DNA from 3 places in the Paenibacillus sp. V4I9 genome. Region 3 is predicted to be linked to each of the others. Evidence: riboswitches for the same ligand, from Rfam matches in the RefSeq annotation. Region 3 holds a riboswitch; each other region holds the start of a gene.
What was found. A riboswitch is a leader RNA that binds a small molecule or an ion and turns the genes downstream of it on or off. The one in region 3 is predicted to bind ZMP and ZTP.
Positions count from the first base shown of each region.

Region 1: another riboswitch for ZMP and ZTP. It lies ahead of QFZ81_RS10805 (DJ-1/PfpI family protein); the one in region 3 lies ahead of QFZ81_RS25385 (bifunctional 5,10-methylene-tetrahydrofolate dehydrogenase/5,10-methylene-tetrahydrofolate cyclohydrolase).
Region 2: another riboswitch for ZMP and ZTP. It lies ahead of rpiB (ribose 5-phosphate isomerase B); the one in region 3 lies ahead of QFZ81_RS25385 (bifunctional 5,10-methylene-tetrahydrofolate dehydrogenase/5,10-methylene-tetrahydrofolate cyclohydrolase).

Region 1 is NZ_JAUSZE010000001.1:2,370,441-2,372,697, forward strand. It holds gene QFZ81_RS10795 (Ger(x)C family spore germination protein) at 1-1, shown strand, start outside; gene QFZ81_RS10800 (hypothetical protein) at 116-337, shown strand; gene QFZ81_RS10805 (DJ-1/PfpI family protein) at 872-1,465, opposite strand; ZMP/ZTP riboswitch at 1,528-1,606, opposite strand; gene QFZ81_RS10810 (GlcG/HbpS family heme-binding protein) at 1,758-2,231, shown strand.
Region 2 is NZ_JAUSZE010000001.1:7,468,081-7,470,337, reverse strand. It holds gene QFZ81_RS34445 (serine hydroxymethyltransferase) at 1-23, opposite strand, end outside; gene QFZ81_RS34440 (TIGR01440 family protein) at 84-689, opposite strand; gene rpiB (ribose 5-phosphate isomerase B) at 730-1,188, opposite strand; ZMP/ZTP riboswitch at 1,293-1,373, opposite strand; gene QFZ81_RS34430 (low molecular weight protein arginine phosphatase) at 1,450-2,043, opposite strand; gene QFZ81_RS34425 (manganese efflux pump MntP) at 2,101-2,257, opposite strand, start outside.
Region 3 is NZ_JAUSZE010000001.1:5,446,231-5,448,487, forward strand. It holds gene QFZ81_RS25380 (FAD-dependent oxidoreductase) at 1-669, shown strand, start outside; ZMP/ZTP riboswitch at 750-829, shown strand; partial or broken gene QFZ81_RS25385 (bifunctional 5,10-methylene-tetrahydrofolate dehydrogenase/5,10-methylene-tetrahydrofolate cyclohydrolase) at 975-1,384, shown strand; gene QFZ81_RS25390 (hypothetical protein) at 1,511-1,690, shown strand; gene QFZ81_RS25395 (hypothetical protein) at 2,005-2,205, shown strand; gene QFZ81_RS25400 (hypothetical protein) at 2,248-2,257, opposite strand, start outside.

The DNA of each region.
Region 1 (2,257 bases), 3.1 Mb from region 3:
ACTGGTTTTGGAACGGGTAACCACCTTTTAGACATAAAGTTGATGATGATTGGAAGTAAAAATTTGCGTTTTTCTACTTATGCCTTTACACTTAAAACAAAAATGGAGTGGTGAAATGAGTAAAGGTAGAGTTTGGAACAAGGGTAAGCGCAACGGGGGTGGCGGACCAGCAGCCGGAACGGGTTATAAGGAAAAGCTAGCGACCACCATGCAAGCGGAGGGTAAACCCGCTGAGATTATCGATCTTAAGAACCCGATTAATCAGGTTCAACGTATGAATCGTGAGAATTGGGTCGAGAGACCCGTTCGTGTTAACCGTGAACAGCCTAAAGAATAAAATAAGCCTATCCAGCCTCTTTGAGAGGGCTGGATAGGCTTATTTTTTATTTGTTTGGGTAGAGGGAGAAGAGCTTACCCACTGTTAAGAAGGAGATACGGACTCGGCTCGAGTGATTAGGATACATGATCATGCATAATCGGCCGGGAAGCGATAGTGTTTTTTGTGCTTCTGGTTTATTGTTTTGTTCTATACAATTGATGTGGGGAATATGGGAGGGAATGTTGTACAGCGTACAACAATTTCCATCATTTCTTCAGGACAAAGGTGAAGATGTTGTATTTTGTGCAACAATCGCGAGGATAACGTGAATAAACTTTCCAAATGTTGTACAAAGTGCAACAACTTTACATCGATGAGCGAGTAAGCAAGCAAATGTTTGAAAATTTACGTCTGGGCGCACCATGCTTTATATCAACCTTAATAAACGCACTCGCACACACACACACACACACACACACACTCTCACATTTACACTCACTTTCGCTCTCGTCCAAGGCAAGAGTAAGCCGTTTATCCTTATAGAGTAGGTTATTACTCCAAATTCACATTAGACAACTGTCCCGCTTGGTAGTAAGGGTAATCCATCTTTTGTTGAACTAGCTGTACGAAATCTGAATCAGTGAGCGATTCAATGACGAATAATCCTAAGTCAATGGAGGCCGAAACGCCGCCGCCGGTAAAGAGATTCCCGTCTCTGACGATTCGTTCTTTAATGACTTCGGAACAGTAAGGCGTCAATAACTCATAGGCGGAAGGATTGGTGGTTGCTTTTTTTTCATGTAGGAATCCGGCTGCACCTAGTAATAACGCACCTGTACACACAGAAACCTTGTAAGTCACATTACCTGAGGTTTGGAGCCAAGTGATGAAGGCAGAGTCGAATCTAAGGCTTCTCGTTGAAAATCCGCCAGGAACAAACAGGAGATCATAACCCGATAGATCGGGATAGACATGCGTCACCTTAAGGGTTAAGCCTCGGTCGTCCGTAATTTCCTCCTTATTGGAGCAGAAATCCCAAGTGACGTTTTCTTTAGCTCCCAAAATACCCATCCATGTGATAGCTTCATAGAAGCCGGCGAAGTCTAACGCGGTCATCCCATCAAATAGTACGAATGCCATTTTCATAAACAGCCACCTGACCTTTCAATTGTCATAAAAGCACAAAAAAGCACTTGATCAAGGATCAAATACTTTGCCCAGGCGTACGGCTGCTTGCGATGTGCTCCCTCATGGTTATCCATGTTTACGCCAGTCACACATCGGTTTAATTTCTATAATCTTACAATTTCCAACTCCGAAATTCAATAACTTTTTTCAAGCGGCGACCATGACTTAAACCCCTCACGTCCCCATATGAATTGAAGAGGTGTTCGTTGCGCACGTCATTATGGCCTACCAAGCAGGGAGGGAATGACTTATGAAATTAGTATTTAAGCTTGAATTAGAAGAAGCGAGAGTCATGATCGCAGCAGGCATACAAGCGGCAATAGAAGCGAAAGCAGCCGAAACGATATGTATCGTAGACGACGGCGGATATCTAATTGCATTAGAAAGAATGAATGGCGCTCGCAATACGAGCCCGGAAATCGCCATAGCTAAGGCGTTTACAGCTAGCAATCACAGGCGTTCTACACATTTGTTCAATCAGCCCGGCGGCCCAGCGACCATCCATGGTGAGGCATTTGGGATTCATGCCATGATGCCTGGTAAATTTGCCATTTTCGTCGGGGGACTTCCGATTGTGGTGAACGGGAGTGTCATTGGCGGGGTTGGTGTAAGCGGAGGGAATGGTGAGGATGACATAGCGGTAGGGGTTGCGGCGTTAAAGGCGCTGCAGTGTTATTTGGGTAACGCGTACGAAGTCATGACAGAGCCTGATATAAAGAAATAGGCATCATTTCAAATAGTAAAGCCCCA
Region 2 (2,257 bases), 2.0 Mb from region 3:
TGTTTGCTCAAAAAGTTTGTCATATTAAATTCCTCCTACAGGATAATCTTATTTGTTAAGTCTTTATTCATTGAGGTAAATGGCTAACAATCCGCATCGGGTGCGGCTGTTTGATAGAGCTGATCAGCGATATCTTGCGAGTATACTGCCCTTGTACCACCGACCAGCTTAGGCCGGGTAAAAGCCATCGTTACATAGGCATGGCCAATGTTTCGCACTGGCGGTCTTGCTGGCACAGCAACTGGGCGCAGATGCATCCCGATGAGTGTGCTGCCAATATCGATTCCGGCATGTGCCTGAATCATCTCGACAACGACCGGCTTCGCGAAATGACGGTACGCATAGGAGGCCATCGAGCCTCCGGCCCTTGGCACCGGAATGACAGAGACAGGCTCAAGCTGAGGCGCATGCGATAGCAGCTCTTCCTCAATAACAATCGCGCGGTTCAAATGCTCGCAGCATTGAAAAGCTAAATGCAGCCCGAACTCGCGGCTTATTCGCTGCGCCGTTTCAAAAATCGGCTTGGCCGCATCCAGCGTACCCGATGTACCGATCCTATGCCCGAGAATTTCACTCGTGCTCGTTCCGATAATCAGAATGTGACCTGATCTTAGATTGCCGACTTTGACCAATTCCCGAAGATTCGTTTCCAAAGCCTCGGCAACATTAGAAAGAATGGAATCTGTCATCGTGATCCCTCGTTTCTCGAATTTTCCGTTAGGAAATATTCTATGGATGCAGTGTGAAACGGTCTTCGATACTTTGCACTTTGTTAATCCGATTCTGGTGGCGAACACCTTGAGAAAACTCGGTTTCGAGCCAAATTTTCACGATTTCCTCTGCTACACCCGGTCCAATAACACGTTCCCCTAAGGCAAGTACGTTCGTATCATTGTGCTCACGCGTCGCTTTCGCTGAAAATAGATCATGCACAAGTGCACAGCGGATGCCCGGAACCTTATTCGCGGCAATCGACATCCCGATACCCGTTCCGCAAATCAGAATACCTTTGTCAGCTTCGCCTGATACCACTTGCTCACAAACTTTAAGCGCATAGTCGGGATAATCGACCGAATCTGCACAGGTGCAGCCGTAATCGACGACTTGATGACCTAATGACTCAATAAAAGGAATGATAACATCTTTCAAACGATAGCCTGCATGATCCGCACCTAAAGCAATTTTCATGAGTAGAACGCTCCTTTGCTTGTTCGAAATTCGACCATCCTATTATATCCCAAAGCTCACCAGAAAACGAAAAAAAGAGCGGACACGCTAGAAAACGCGCGTTGCTCTTTTGCCCAGGCGACCGGCCGTATAGCTCAATGCTCCATTGTGGTTACTCCCACTCGTCGCCAGTTACATTGAGTCTTGATTGATACCTCTATTTTATCGCATTCTACCCCATGTGTAAAGATGTATCCGCAATTCGTATATATAGAACGTGAGTTATTTGGAGCCTTCGTTTCGTGCACGTATTTTCTGAACCAATTTATCTAAACTCCCGCTGATTTCCTCGGCCGTTTGTCGGTAAGTCTCTATGGAGCCTCCGAACGGGTCAGAAATGTCAAAGTCAGGAATCGCATGTTCAAGTTTATAAATGCGGCTTCTTTCTTCTACAGACACTTCTTGCGAAAGAGCCTGTTTGAGCTGAAGCTCCGTAACGAGCTGCTCCCTTTCCTCAATCGCCTGTAAAATATGAGCATCATCCAGGGCGTACTCTTTGAGCGTAAAAGTCTTTTCAATCGCACCCGGAAACCGCTGAATGACCGTACGCTTATGACCCATCGTCATCGTCAAAATGAGATCAGCCCAATTCACTTCAGACTCTTGGATCGCCAAAGAACTAATGGACTCCTTGAAGCCCGCTTCCTGTAAAAGCGATGCACTATTTCGGGAAATTGGACCACCCGTCACCGCGGATACCCCTGCTGAACGAACCTCCGCCGCAAGCCCTTCTTGATGCACCCTGATACGCAGCAAACCTTCTGCTAATGGACTGCGGCACGTATTTCCTGTACAGACAAATAGAATTCGCAACATGATTCCCTCCTAATCATAAGCATAAGCTAAGATGAAAACTTTATATACCCTATTGTATCATAGTAAAAACTTGATCCCAAACGTGAGCAAAATAAGCCCGCCAAAAGCCTCGCCATACTCGCCTACCAAGCCGCTTACCCGCCTACCAACCAACAAACCGGCGATGGATAGCAAACCCCCAAACAGACCAAATATCAGCACCGTCAACACAATA
Region 3 (2,257 bases):
TGGGTAAAGGCTGCGCTTTCTTGGCACCCTGAAACCGCTCAGAATGCTTTTATCATACTCAGAAGCAACCCGGCGCTTTCCGTCCATCTATCCGGCAGACCACAAACGGGCGTGTTGTCCTTCAAACATGATGCTGCATCAGAAGACACCGTAGATTTCGGTGATATGTATCATCATCAGCCGGTCATTGATTGGAGCGCGAAAGCATTCATCCGGAAGCCAATCTGCTTCCGTCTGCTCGCTCCCACATCCGCATTCGCAGCCGATAAAGCCGCCGATGGGTATAAGCGTCCTTACGGAGGCCCTCATCTGTGGTCGTCGGCTGGCTTGGATGCCCCCCAGCCAGAGTGGCTTGAAGCCAGTTGGCCGGAGGCTGTGCGGATTCGCAGCGTACATCTCACTTTCAATGATGACGTGAACGAAGATTTAATTAATTTGCATCATCATCGGACGGAATTCGAGATCATTCCTGAACTGGTCAAAGACTATAAACTTCAAGCCTTCATCGGCGGTGACTGGACCACAGTGGCTGAAGGGCTCGATAATCATACGCGCAATCATGTTCATCTTTTGCCGGAAGCTGTGACGACTGATCGACTTCGTGTGGTCGTTGAAGCGACAAACGGGACGGAACGGGCAGAGATTGTAGAAATCCGTTGTTATGGTTGATCGAAGGCAAACAACAACACGCATAAATCATTTTAAGAGTTGCGCATTCCATAACCTGCCATTATGATTAGATCAATTAAAAGTTGATGTGTGACTGGCGAAGCATGGATACCCATGAGGAAGCACATTGATGTTACAGTCGTACGCCTGGGCAGAGGTAAGGGGGATTGATCCCCCTTACCTCTTTGTGTTTTTATAAACAATGAAGGGTTGAGGGTAAAATGAGTTCAGAAAAATTAATTTTGGATGGTAAACTTGTTGCGAAAAGCAGCGCATGTAAGCGGCTAGGCATTGATTCCAGAAGAATCGCTATTCTCGATTATTATCAGATTCCAATTGAAGGCAGCACGCGGTAATCGTTGGTCGGAGTCTAATTCTAGGTAAACCCGTATCGCTTATGCTGCTGAATAGAAACGCAACCGTGACCATTTGCCATTCAAAAACAAATAATCTCCCTCTAATCATCGGATTAGCTGATATTGTCGTTGCAGCAGTTGGTAAACCTGCCTTTATTCAAGGAACATGGATGAAAGAAGGTGCTGTCGTTTTAGATGCTGGATATAACGCTGGTAACATTGGCGATGTCAATTTCGATGGTTGTCACAAAAAGGCCAGCGCAATTACTCCTGTGCCTGCTGGAATAGGCCCAGTGACCATCGCAATGCTGCTCAAACACACCGTCCTTGCTGCCGAAAAAAGCAAAATGATAACCTGAGTTTCCGACATTCTTTTTTCTAAAATAGGTCTTAATAACCCTTGTTTAACCTTACATGGTGTGTTATATTAAAAGTGCGTCAAATCAAGGTTTCCACTTCAAAAAGTTGACATAGGAGTGATACAAATGGGCAACAATTCCGTGCAAATCCCGCAAGGTGAAGAATTGATTCGTGTGGAAATGACGGTTAAGGAAGCGCTTGCATTGACAGGCACTAAATTTAACCAAAACCACAAATTAGAGACAGATGCAATCAAGAAGGTTAAACAATCCTTAGAAGATAAATTGCTGACACCGAACCATTAATCCATATCCACGCTCACCGCACATAGTCCTGACGAACGATTTCTAATCGCTCGCGGGGCTTTTTTCATTAGATCCCACATCCTTCAATGGCCTCGATCGAGGTTTTCTTATTTTTTATCGTATCAAATTCAGCCGAATGCTTATAATAATCTCGCACCGCCCAAAATCCTACATTTTAAGGAGTGAACAACCAAATGTCAGAAGATCATAAGCAGCAAGGGCACGCCAGACAAAATACAACGACACGAACAACAGATCAAAAAAGCAACAAGAAAGGTAAGAAATAACGATATTCCACTTCAGGAGGCCGATATATGCTCGATCAGTTAGAAAGCAATTATGACTGTGCGAATGCGGGCTCTGACCTGCATAGCTTAAAACAAGAACTTGAACAATTCCAAGGACAAGCAGCCTCTTCCGACAAAGAACAAGAAGAGCATCGGAATCGACTTGAGAATCAAATTCGTTTTATAGAAAATAAGTGTTCCATCCCAAGCGAACATATCCCGCAATAAAGAAAGTCCACGCCTTAAATAACAAGGGCGTGGACTTTTGCATTAAGTGACT